DNA from 3 places in the Kushneria phosphatilytica genome. Region 1 is predicted to be linked to each of the others. Evidence: predicted binding sites of a transcription regulator. Region 1 holds the regulator's gene; each other region holds the start of a gene.

What was found. The regulator LexA, encoded in region 1, represses DNA repair genes until DNA is damaged. The targets are predictions, from matches to a motif close to TACTGTNTANNTANACAGTA.
Region 2: FY550_RS05440 (putative DNA modification/repair radical SAM protein) is a predicted target of LexA. The motif match lies at 2,207-2,226, and genes of this name have one in related genera.
Region 3: recN (DNA repair protein RecN) is a predicted target of LexA. The motif match lies at 2,428-2,447, and genes of this name have one in related genera.

What each region holds. Positions count from the first base shown of each region.
Region 1 is NZ_CP043420.1:1,575,535-1,579,770, reverse strand. It holds gene FY550_RS07210 (mechanosensitive ion channel family protein) at 1-298, opposite strand, end outside; gene nagZ (beta-N-acetylhexosaminidase) at 363-1,385, opposite strand; gene FY550_RS07200 (TetR/AcrR family transcriptional regulator) at 1,440-2,138, opposite strand; gene lexA (transcriptional repressor LexA) at 2,258-2,884, shown strand; gene FY550_RS07190 (hypothetical protein) at 2,948-3,190, opposite strand; gene FY550_RS07185 (DUF6586 family protein) at 3,313-3,771, opposite strand; gene topA (type I DNA topoisomerase) at 3,790-4,236, opposite strand, start outside.
Region 2 is NZ_CP043420.1:1,224,621-1,228,856, reverse strand. It holds gene fhuB (Fe(3+)-hydroxamate ABC transporter permease FhuB) at 1-453, shown strand, start outside; gene FY550_RS05445 (multidrug ABC transporter permease/ATP-binding protein) at 406-2,106, opposite strand; gene FY550_RS05440 (putative DNA modification/repair radical SAM protein) at 2,246-3,463, shown strand; gene FY550_RS05435 (TIGR03915 family putative DNA repair protein) at 3,484-4,236, shown strand, end outside.
Region 3 is NZ_CP043420.1:3,112,889-3,117,124, forward strand. It holds gene dnaK (molecular chaperone DnaK) at 1-1,462, opposite strand, end outside; gene grpE (nucleotide exchange factor GrpE) at 1,587-2,240, opposite strand; gene recN (DNA repair protein RecN) at 2,473-4,146, shown strand.

The DNA.
Region 1 (4,236 bases):
TCGTATCAATACCGAAATGACTACCCGCCACACCAATACTGACGATGAGCGCTGTCAGCCAGATCCAGATACGCAGAGGAACACGCAGACCGTGAATGATGGGGTCGTCCCAGCGGCGCGGCGAGCGTCGCAACCGATGCTCGAGACGCGACATCAGATAATAAAGGCCAAGATCGATGATCACGGCGACAAGCAGCAGCAACCCCGGTAACAGGATCCAGCCCGGCACGTGCAGCCACTGGGCAAGATGATGCTGAAGTGAGCCAGCCAGGGCAGCACCCGAATCGATGATATTCATAGCAATCTGGATTAATTTGAAAACAGGGCATTCAGGAAAAGCACGCAACCTCTCTGCACACGCCCTACTCCAGTTGCTGCAAGCGCACCCTGATATCTTTCAAACGGGCATCGTCTGTCAGCTTGCTCAATGGCGGCCGCGTTCCGGCCAGCTGAAGCCGCCTCAGGTGCTTTTGCTGGAGGGGTAAAGTCCCGGAATCATCGATCACTCGACGGGCCTGAGCGGCAGCTTCGGCATCATTGCACATCAGGATCAGATCACAGCCTGCCTGTAGCGCCGCACGGGCACGCGCCGCAGCATCTCCTGCCACATGGGCTCCCTGCATCGATAGATCATCGGAGATGATGGCACCGGCAAAGTCCGGCAATGCGCGCAGCATATCGAGCCAGCGCGATGAAAAACCGGCCGGCTGAGTATCCACGGCAGTAAAACGAACATGAGCCGGCATGATACCGGAAAGGCGACCCGCCAGTTGCTCGAAGGGAACCAGATCGCGAGCACGCAGCTCGGCCAGAGATCGATCATCTTCCGGCAGGGTCAGATGAGAATCCAGAGTGACCCCCCCATGACCGGGAAAATGCTTGCCTACTGCCGCCATACCGGCCTCTGACAAACCGTCGATAAAGGCGCCAGCCAATGTCACCACAGCAGCCGGGTCGCTTGAGAATGCCCGGTTGCCAATGGCCGGGCAACGGGCATCATCCAGATCCAGTACCGGGGCGAAACTGAAATCGACACCGCACGCTGCCATCTCGGTCGCCAGCAACCAGCCTGTATCGTGCGCCAGCACCACAGCCGCCTCGGGATCCTGCTGCCAGAAACGCCCCAGAGCGGCCATGGGAGGCAGACGAGTCACCCCCTCACGCAAGCGCTGTACGCGTCCACCCTCCTGATCAATGGCAATCAATAACTGGTCATTGATCGCCCGGATGTCATTGCATAATGCTCGCATCTGTGCCGGAGAGACGAGATTCCGAGCAAAAAGAATAATGCCGCCAAGCGCCGGATCCTGCAGCCACTCGCGCTCTTCATCATTGAGCTCAGTGCCTGCAATATCACACATTACCGCACCGCTCACACCGTCCATGAGGGTCTACTCCTGTCCTGTTGGGTGAGCATCGGCCTCCCACCGGCGACACACTCAAGCGCGGAAGAATAGTGCATTATCAGCATCACGCTCCTCGCGTGTCGTTGTGTTCATTTCAGGTAATGGGGCTCTCATGGCACTGATGGCGACCGGTTTAAGCCGCTGCGTCAGAGTGCGTATTCGTACCTGCTGGTGGTAACCGGTTTCAGCCAGATCACGTAGTGTGACCGGATCCGAGAGCGTAAAGATGACCGAACCCAGCAGGAAATGCAGTCGCCAGAATCGCTCTTCCGCGGGCAATTCCGGTGTTGCCTGTCGCAAGAGCTCCAGAAAGCGCCTCATGCTATCGCCATAGCGATCCTGAAGGTGCTTGCGCAGATGCGCCTGGCTCTGGCTATAAGCCACTCCAAGCAATTTCATGAAAGTCCGCAGGTCGCCGCTTTCCGAAGGTGTTTCCAGCATGCTGCGAAACAGGACATCAAGCAGTTGCTCGAGTGTTGGTGGCCGATCGTTGACACACTGCATTTCGAGCTGATCAAGCTCAGCATGAAAATAAGCGCAAAAAGGCGTCAGATAGCGGGAAAAGACCGATTCAATCAGGGCCTGCTTGGAACCGAAATGATAGTTGACCGCCGCGAGATTGACACCGGCATCGCTGGTGATGCGCCGTAAGGAGGTCTCTGTAAAGCCGTGCTCGGCAAACAGCGCCTCGGCTGTATCAAGCAGGCGGGTCACGGTGTCATTGGCCGTCATGGCAGTGTCGCTTGTCCATTTGTTGCAATCTCGGAACCCTGGAGCGTTCCGGCGGTTGGCATCCATCCAACAGCTGGATACAATTACAGGCTGTATACATTAACATCGTGAGCTCGCCCATGACACGTCCGCTCACCCAGCGCCAGCAGCTGGTTTACGACTTCATCCTTCAGACCATTCAGGATTTCGGCTACCCGCCGACTCGGGCCGAAATTGCCTCGGCACTGGGATTCCGCTCCCCCAATGCCGCCGAGGAACATTTGCGCGCCCTGCGCCGCAAGGGCGTGATCGATATGGTGCCCGGGACCTCACGAGGTATTCGACTGCCGCACAACGAGGAAGTGCCCGATGGGCTTCCGGTCATTGGCGAGGTCGCCGCCGGCAGTCCCATTCTGGCGGCCGAACACATCGATCGTCACTGTCCACTACCCGCCGATTTCTTTACTCCCAATGCGGACTACCTCTTGCGAGTACGAGGTCTATCGATGCGAGATGCCGGCATACTCGAAGGCGACCTGTTGGCGGTGCATCGCACCACCGATATTCGTAACGGCCAGATCGTGGTGGCCCGACTGGATGATGAAGTCACGGTCAAACGCTTTGAACGCCAGAACAATCAGGTGCGTCTGCTGGCCGAAAATCCCGATTTTCAGCCTATTGAAGTCGATACAACCTGCCAGACACTGGAAATCGAAGGTATCGGCGTCGGGATCATCCGCGGGGGCAACGGTCAGGGGCTCGACTGAGTCTGTTGTCTCTCTCGTCCATAACCTGCCCGACATGATGTCGGGCATCGGCTTTGTCACTCGTCAGTGAACAACCGACGGGCGCTCACTCTCCTCTTCGGCCTCATCTCCCTCCCACAGGGTTGTGCGTGAAATGACATGATCGAGCATTTCGCGCGCCACTTCGAAACGGCTGCAACGCAGCATATCCAGCACTTCACTGGAAAACCGGATGGCCACCAGCGGTTCCTCATTGCCCTGTGAAGGCCGCAGCACCACCTCGCCATCGGCAAGTTCAACAATCTCCAGAATCGCGGCGTCGGACATTGATTACCTCTCTGACCATAAGCGGACAGTACTGTATGTCTGTCCGACAACGAAAAGCGACCACGGCAGTCATCTGCCGTGGTCGCTATGCAAGATCAGCCTAACACGGCCAATACTCGGCGTCACCACTCTACTCCGGTCTCGCGTAACGCCGGCAGTAGCGTCGCAAATCCCGCAAGCGCATCATGGAGGTCATCAGCCAGCCCGGCACGGCCGGTCGTGGTAATGGTCATGCTGGGCCGCTGACGCATTGCAGCGCCTTCTTCGCCATGCAATCGATCAATATGCCACAACAGCCTTGCCAGCCAACTGCTGCCGTCCTCGCGCAGGGCGCGCAGGCGCTCGATTTCCGCCACACTGCGCGGTGGATCAAGCAATGCCTGTCGCCATTCCATATCCGGCCAGTTACAGATATGGGCAATCTCTTCGATGAGTGAGGCCAACGCCAGCTCAAGCTGTGCCAGCGCACTCTCTTCCAGCGCCATACGGCGCGCATCGGCATGTTCGTCTTCGCCCACCGGCATCGCCAGTAGCAAGCGTGCCTGATAAAGCAACTGATTGGTGCGTGCACGTGCGCTCATGGCTCACCATCCGAAAGATTACGATGCCTTGCGACTCTTGCGATTATCCTCGACCTGCCATTGACCCTGATCAAAAATCGCCCGCCAGCCGCTTGCCTTGCCGTCAACCTCGGTCAGCACATACTGACTCTTCGTCTTGCGTGAAAAACGGATCTGGGCCGGATTGCCCTCCGGATCTTCGCTCGGCGCATCCAACAGAAAGAGATACTTTTCAGGCAACTCCTCGGCGTGTGCCTTGAGTTCCTTTACCAGGGGTGGACGGGTTTCACGGTTTTTGGGGAACTGGCTGGCCGCCAGAAACAGGCCACTGGCGCCATCACGCAACACATAGTGATCATCCACCTTGCGGCAGGCCAGCTCCGGCATGGGAATCGGATCCATCTTGGGCGGCGCTGGCTCGCCATTCTTCAGCAGCTTACGGGTATTGCGGCATTCGTCATTGGTACAGGCGAAATACTTGCCAAA
Region 2 (4,236 bases), 350 kb from region 1:
CTCGCCTGGATCTCGGGCTCAACCTACTACGTGGATGGCACCACGGCGCTGATCGCTCTGGCAGCGGCCGCCGTGCTATTGATCGCGACGCTCCCCTTCCACCGCTGGCTGGATTTGTTGCCACTGGGCGAGGACAGCGCCCATGCGCTGGGCATCAATGTTCGGTTCAGTCGCATCCTGCTGCTGGCGCTGATGGCCGTGATGACGGCCGGCGCCACGCTGGTGGTGGGGCCGCTTTCCTTCATCGGACTGATGGCGCCGCACATGGCACGGCTGGTGGGACTGCCGGACGCCCGCTCGCATCTGCTGGGCGCCGGGTTGATCGGCATGCTGATCATGGTGCTGGCAGACTGGCTGGGCCGAATAGTGGCCTTCCCCGATCAGATTCCTGCCGGGCTCGTCGCCTCACTGATCGGGGGAGCCTGGTTCATGTGGGGATTGCGCCGGCTCTGACGCTACCTGCAACGCATCGTGGGAGGCGCGGTGATAATCATCGCCCTCCAGTTCGCGCAGTTGCCCATTCTGCATCAGCAGCAGCCGATCCGCCTGCGCGAAATAGCGCTCATCATGAGTGATCGCAATCACCGTAATGCCGAGGCGGCGCAGCTCGGGCAACAGCTCAAGATAAAAGGCCCGGCGGAACACCGGGTCCTGGTCCGCGGCCCATTCATCCAGCAGCAGTATGTCGCGCTGTTCGGCCACCGCCAGCAGCAGGGCAAGTCGCTTGCGCTGCCCCTGGGAGAGGCGAGTATCGTTAAGGCGGCCCGCCGTGAGACTGACTTTTTCACGCATGCCGAGCCGGTCCAGCCATGCATCGACCAGGACCGGGTCTGCCTCTTCGCCGTCCGGCCCGAGCAGCCGATCGAACAGATGAAAATCGGTCAGCACCGCAGCAAAGCGCTCTCGCCAGGCCGGCCGCAGGACGTCGGTAATACTCTGTCCATCCAGTTTCAGCATCCCTTCATGCGGTGCGTACAAGCCACTCAACAGCCGGCCGAAGGTTGACTTGCCGCTGCCGTTGCCGCCGATCACGAATACCTGCTCGCCCCGTTTCAGCGTGAGCGCGAGCGGCCCGACCGTGAAGGGTTCATCCTCACCGCGGGGCGCATAGGTGTAACGCACACCTTCCAGGGTCAGTTGCTGCCAGTCATCGGGCAACTGCTCGGCGGGCTGGAAATCCGGGTGCCAGGGCGCCAGTTCCAGCGCCTGCAGCCGTCGGAAGGCAACTTCCCCTGAAAGTAGCGTCGGCAGTGCACCGACGGCCTGAATCAGCGGCGCCCGAATGAACAGCAGCGTCAGGGCAAAGGTGGCCGCGACCGCTGTACTCGCCCATCCGAAGGCATTGGCCAGCAGAAAGACCACCCCAATGGCCCCGAGCATCATGATATTGGTCCAGTTACCGGCCGAGAGATGACTGGTATCGGAACGGATGATGTGGTGCCGGTAGTCCCGTGCGTGGCGAGTGAAATCCTCTTCATACAGCTGCTGCGCCCGATCACGGTTCAGCGCCAGCTCGCGACGTCCATCAATGATGGCCTGAAAGTCGCCATAGAGCTGATCTTCTGCGTCCCGGATATGCCCCAGATGGTGATAGACGCTGCGCACCATTCGACTCCCCACGGCCAGCGTGACAATCAGCCAGGCAGCGGTGACCAGAAACAGGGGCACGGAGAGCATCACCAGATAGACCGTCGCCGCCAGCGACAGCACCACCCCCTGAATCAGCTCGGGCAGGCGCACAAAGGCCACGGTGATGTTGCGAATGTCACTGGAAAGGGCTGCCAGCAGCGGTGCACTGCCCAGCGCTTCGATACGCTCGATATCGGTATCCAGCAAACGTTTGACCAGCCGCCCCCGCAGGTTATAGACAAAGCGATGGCCCAGCAGGGTCAGCGACAGTTGCGCCGCCAGCGAGATCACCAGCAATAATGCAATCAGTCCAAGAAAAGGCCACAGCGTCGCAATGGTTTGCCCCTGCGCGTCGATCAGGCGCCGATTGATGAAGGCGATCACGCCAATGCCCAGCACGGCACTGAGCAGGCTGAGTACCATAACGGCAATGAACGACAGACGATAATGGCGCAATACGACCTTGAGCAGCGTCATGACAGGTTGGATCCGAACAGGAAAAAGCCAATGGGCGGGTAACCGTTAACGATTCTCATTTTGCCATCAACGTCGATGCATTGCATGCACCAGCCCCAAATACTGTATACTTGAACAGTATTCGACCCGGAGCATGCTCATGGCTCAAGAGCTCTCTCAGAAACTGATCGTACTGGCCGATGCCGCCAAGTATGACGCCTCCTGTGCCAGCAGTGGTGCACCGCAGCGTTCATCGAAGGGGCGGACGGGGTTGGGTGCGACCAACGGCACCGGGATCTGTCACAGTTTCACGCCGGATGGTCGCTGCGTGTCACTGCTCAAGATTCTGCTGACCAACTTCTGCCTCTACGACTGCCAATACTGCATCAATCGCCGCTCTTCGAGTGTGCCGCGGGCGCGCTTCACTCCGGAAGAAGTGGTCGAGCTGACCCTGTCGATGTATCGCCGCAACACCATCAGTGGCCTGTTTCTGAGCTCGGGCATCATTCGCTCCAGTGACTACACCATGGAACAGCTGGTCCGCGTCGCCCGGCTACTGCGTCATACACATGAGTTTCGCGGTTATATTCATCTCAAGACCATCCCCGATGCCTCCCCCGAACTGATCCGCGAGGCGGGTGAGCTGGCCGACCGACTCAGCGTCAATATCGAACTGCCTACCGATGCCGGTCTCACCCGGCTGGCCCCGGAGAAAAACGTCGGCAGCATTCATACCGCCATGAACACCATTCATCAGGGTGTCGAGGCCGCAGCCGAACGCGGCGCCCCCCGCTTCACCCCCGGGGGCCAGAGCACCCAGATGATCATCGGCGCCGATGACAGCGACGATCACACCATCCTGCATCGGGCCCAGTCGCTCTATGGTGACTTCCGGCTCAAGCGGGTTTACTACTCGGCCTTCAGCCCTATCCCACAGAGTCCGAACTCGGTGCCGCTGGCGCCACCACCCCTGATGCGTGAACATCGGCTTTATCAGGCCGATTTCCTGATGCGGGGTTACGGTTTCCGCGCCGAGGAGCTGTTGAGCAGCCGACGTCAGCTCGATCTCGATATTGACCCCAAGCTGGCCTGGGCGCTCGACCACCGCGAGCACTTTCCTGTTGATCTCAATCGCGCCGAGCCGATGATGATGGCTCGGGTGCCCGGGCTGGGCATGACCAGCGTACATCGGCTGATCGAGCTGCGCCGCGAGCGCCGCATTCGTTATGCCGATGTCGCCCGCCTGCGTTGCGTACTGGATCGGGTGACACCCTTTATCGTCACCCAGGACTATCGTCCGCGCGGCGATGGCATCGAGAGCGCAGCCCTGCGTCAGTCACTGAATACGCCCCGGCCTTCGCAGCTGGCGCTCTGGTAAGTCTCGACAGGAGTTCTTGCATGACGCTGATCACCGTCACACTGGAATCCGATACCTTCCGGGCCTGGCGTGCGCACGCACGTCACCTGCTGGCTGCCGATATCGCCCCGGAGCATGTTCTCTGGCAGGACAGTGACAGCAGCGGTGATCTGTTCGCCGATGCCAGCTGCCAACCTTGCCCTGAAGTGGTGACACGACGTCTGACTCTATCGCGTCGGGCCATCGACTGGCTCGAAACGGCCTCGCGTTTTCTGCCTCATTCACTCCATGAGCCGACCCAGAGCCGCTGGAGTCTGCTTTATCGCATTGTCTGGCGGCTGGCCCGGGGCGACGGCGCGGCACTGCTGGCCGGAGATCGAGATGGCAGTGTGCTGCATCAGCGTATCAAGGCCGTCGAGCATGAAGCGCATCACCTGCATGCCTTTCTCAGATTTCATCGCCGTGCAATCGATGAGTCGGGTGAGCCCGAGTTCGTGGCCTGGTTTGAACCCGCCCACGATGTGTTGCAGGAAGCCGGCGAACACTTTCTGGCCCGGATGGGTCAGCGCCGGTGGCTCATCGCCACGCCACTGGGCGCCGTTCGGGGAGATGGAGAGCGTTTCGACATCGAGCGGCCCTGCCCGGCGCAGGCCAGACAGTGGGCCCGGGCCATACCGGAAGACGATGAAGGCACACGTCTGTGGCGCTTGTACTACGCCAGCATCTTCAACCCGGCCCGGGTCAATCCACGGGTCACCCGGCGGCAGATGCCACAGCGCTTCTGGCGTTATCTG
Region 3 (4,236 bases), 1.5 Mb from region 1:
CAGAGACGTTGAGAATGCCGTTGGCATCAAGGTCGAACGCCACTTCGATCTGCGGAACACCGCGTGGTGCCGGCGGAATATCCGAGAGGTCGAAACGACCCAGCGACTTGTTCTGACCCGACTGCTTGCGCTCACCCTGCAGCACGTGAATGGTCACGGCTGTCTGGTTGTCCTCGGCAGTGGAGAAGGTCTGAGTCTTCTTGGTCGGGATCGTGGTGTTCTTCTCGATCAGCGGCGTCATCACGCCACCCAGGGTTTCGATCCCCAGCGTCAGCGGCGTCACATCAAGCAGCAGCACGTCCTTGACGTCACCACCAAGCACGCCGCCCTGCAGAGCCGCACCTACCGCCACGGCTTCGTCCGGGTTGACGTCCTTGCGCGCATCCTTGCCAAAGAACTCGGCGACCTTCTTCTGCACCAGCGGCATACGGGTCTGACCGCCGACCAGAATCACATCATGAATTTCGCTGCTGGACAGGCCAGCGTCTTCCATGGCGGTCTTGCAGGGTTCCAGCGAACGCTGCACCAGATCCTCGACCAGCGACTCCAGCTTGGCCCGCGTGACCTTGACGGCCATGTGCTTGGGACCATTCTGATCCGCAGTGATATAAGGCAGATTGACTTCGGTCTGCTGTGCGGCAGAAAGCTCGATCTTGGCCTTTTCGGCTGCTTCCTTGAGACGCTGCATGGCCAGCGAATCACCGGAGAGATCGATGCCCGAATCATTCTTGAACTGCTGAACCAGATAATCGATCAGCTTGAGATCAAAGTCTTCGCCACCCAGGAAGGTGTCACCATTGGTGGCCAGCACTTCAAACTGCTTCTCGCCATCGACGTCAGCGACTTCAATGATCGAGATGTCAAAGGTACCGCCGCCCAGGTCATAGACCGCGATGGTTCGGTCGCCACCACTGCGGTCCATGCCATAGGCCAGTGCAGCGGCGGTCGGCTCGTTGATGATGCGCTTGACTTCAAGACCGGCAATACGGCCGGCATCCTTGGTGGCCTGACGCTGCGAGTCATTGAAGTAGGCCGGCACGGTAATGACCGCTTCGGTCACTTCTTCGCCGAGATAGTCCTCGGCAGTTTTCTTCATCTTCTTGAGTACTTCCGCGCTGACCTGCGGCGGTGCCATCTTCTGATCGTTGACCTGTACCCAGGCATCGCCATTGTCGGCTTCGACGATCTTGAAGGGCACCATCTTGATGTCCTTCTGTACCACATCGTCGCTGAACTTGCGGCCGATCAGACGCTTGATGGCATACAGTGTATTGGACGGGTTGGTGACGGCCTGGCGCTTGGCCGCCTGACCCACCAGTGTCTCGCCGTCATCGGTATAACCGACGATGGAGGGCGTCGTGCGGGCACCTTCCGCGTTTTCGATTACCCGCGTCTTGTCACCATCGAGAACGGCCACGCAGGAGTTGGTCGTTCCCAGGTCGATACCGATAATGCGTCCCATGGTGTCACCTCGAAAAAAATCGTCTGACTCAATCATCTGCGGCAAGTGCCGCGTCGCTGTCTGCTTATGTGGGGTATGCCTGGGCCGCTTTCAAGGCCCGGGCAACACCTTCCGAATTCAGCAGTTATGAACCCTGCCCATCCGGGGCCTTGCTGACGACCACCATCGCCGGACGAACCAATCGACCGTTGAGGGTGTATCCCTTTTGCATCACATCCATCACGGTGTTGGGCTCCATCTCCGGGTTGGGCACCATCGACATGGCCTCGTGATACTGCGGATCAAAGGGCTCGCCCTGCGGCTCAACCTGCTCAACACCAAACTTGCCCAGCACATCGAGCTGCATCTTCAGGGTCATCGATACCCCTTCACGATGGGTCTCGGTGGCCTCATCACCCATGTTTTCCAGGGCCTTCTCGAGACTGTCGACGACCGGCAGCAGCTCCTTGACGAACTTCTCCAGCGCGAACTTGCGCGCTTTTTCGACATCCTGTTCGGCCCGCCGACGAGCATTCTGGGCTTCCGCGGAAGCTCGTAATTGCTGCTCCTTCGCCTGCTCGAGCTCTGTTTCCAGCTCGGCAACACGAGAAGCCAGCACATCGGCTTCGGGATCTCCGCCTTCGAACGTTTCCCCTTCTGCGTGAAGGGCGTCGCTCTCTTCCAGCGTCTCGCCAATGTTCTCGGACGCAACCTGTTCGTCTTCCAGCGGCTGAGGCTCGGCATCACGCTCCGCGCGCTCGAGCTCTTCATCCCTGGGCTGCTGTGGATCTCTGGCCATACGAGAAGCCTCCTGTTGAAAACCGTTGCCTCTCCGAACTCGTCATGTTCCTGACGATCGGACAATGCCGGCCGCGATAGCGGCGCTGTCTGCGCCCTGTAATGGGGATGATCACCGCAATCTCAAGTCTGTCGTTAAAGGAAAGGTCAATCAGAGAGGCAGGCAGGGATTGAAGGGCAAACCCGATCACTGTATAAAAAACCAGACCCGTACTTTTATACAGGGAGCGACCATGCTGGCACAGCTCACCATTCGTGATTACGCCATCGTCGAAGATCTGGAACTGGACTTTCGCAGCGGCATGACGGCCATTACCGGGGAAACCGGGGCCGGCAAATCCATTCTGCTGGGCGCTCTGTCGCTCTGTCTGGGTGAGCGTGCCGATGCCGGTAGCGTACGTCACGGCGCGCGCCGGGCTGAGCTCTCGGCCCGGTTTGATATCAGCCACCTTCCGGAAGCCAGGGCGTGGTTGCAAGAGCGTGAACTCGACGACGACGAGTGTCTGTTGCGTCGCACCATTGCCAGCGAAGGTCGCTCGAAGGCGTGGATCAACGGCACCCCCTGCACCATTGCCGACCTCCGGGCACTTGGTGAACAACTGATCCACATCCATGGCCAGCATGCTCATCAGGCACTGTTACGTGAAGACACCCACCTGCGGATGCTGGATGAATTCGCTGGCCTGCAAACACAGACTGAAACCCTGGCAAGCCATTATCGGCACTGGCAACAGATCCGCCGGCGGCTCAAGCAGGCGCGTGAAGCAGATGATGAAACCAGGGCACGACGTCAGTTGCTGCGCTACCAGGTCGAAGAGCTTGATCACCTCGCCCTGGAGGAGGATGAACTGACAGTACTGGAGCAGCAGCAGACCGAACTGGCCAATGCCGAGCAGATCGTTGGCGATGCCCAGTTCGCCGCAGACTGCTGCGATCATGATGAGGATGGAGCCCTGTCACGCCTCTCCAGAGCCATGCAACGCCTGGACCAGCTACCCGGTGCCGATCATGGCAGATTGGCCGAGGTGCGAGAAATGCTCGACAGCGCGCGGATTCAGCTTGAAGAGGCCGGACGCGAGTTGCACTACCATGTCGAAACTACCGAACTTGATCCCGAACGACTGGAGCGCATAGAAGAACGTCTGGCAGAAGTACATCGCATCGCCCGCAAGCATCATGTCATGCCGGAAGAAGTCACGACGCTGCATCGCCGGCTGCGCGATGAACTGAATCAGCTCGATGATGATGAACAGGATATCGATACCCTGGCCCGTGAGAGCGAGACGGCGCGAGAGAGCTGGCGGGAGCTGGCGCGTACCGTTTCGGAGCGGCGCCATCAGGCAGCCTCCGAGCTGGGTGAGTCGGTTCAACAGCAACTGACCTTTCTCGGCATGGAAAAGGCCCGCTTCGAGGTGGCAGTCGAGAAACGGGAGACCGCCCAGCCCGATGGCTTTGACCATGTTCGCTTTCTGATCAGCGCCAATCCGGGACAGCCGGCCCGACCTCTCACCCGGGTCGCCTCCGGGGGTGAACTGTCACGCATCAGTCTGGCCATTCAGGTCGTAGCAGCGCGTCACAGCGCCATGTCCCCACTGGTCTTCGATGAAGTCGATGTTGGTATATCCGGCGCCACTGCCGAAATTGTGGGTCAGTTGCTGCGCCAGCTTGGCACCCACGGTCAGGTACTCTGCGTCACTCACTTGCCTCAGGTGGCAGCTCAGGGCCATCAGCATTTGCACATCGAAAAACAGGCCGGCGACGACAGCACCCATACCTCCATGGCACTGCTGGATGAAAGCGGCCGGATTCGCGAGCTGGCCCGCATGCTCGGTGGTGTCAATCTCTCCGATCATACCCTGGCCCATGCCCGTGAAATGCTGACCAGCAGTCAGCACTCGGCACACTGAACCTGTTTCGTCCAGGCACTGGCCTGGCCGCAGACATCAGAGAAAAAAGGGGGCGCTGCAGCCAGACTGCAGCGCCCCCCTTTTTCATGC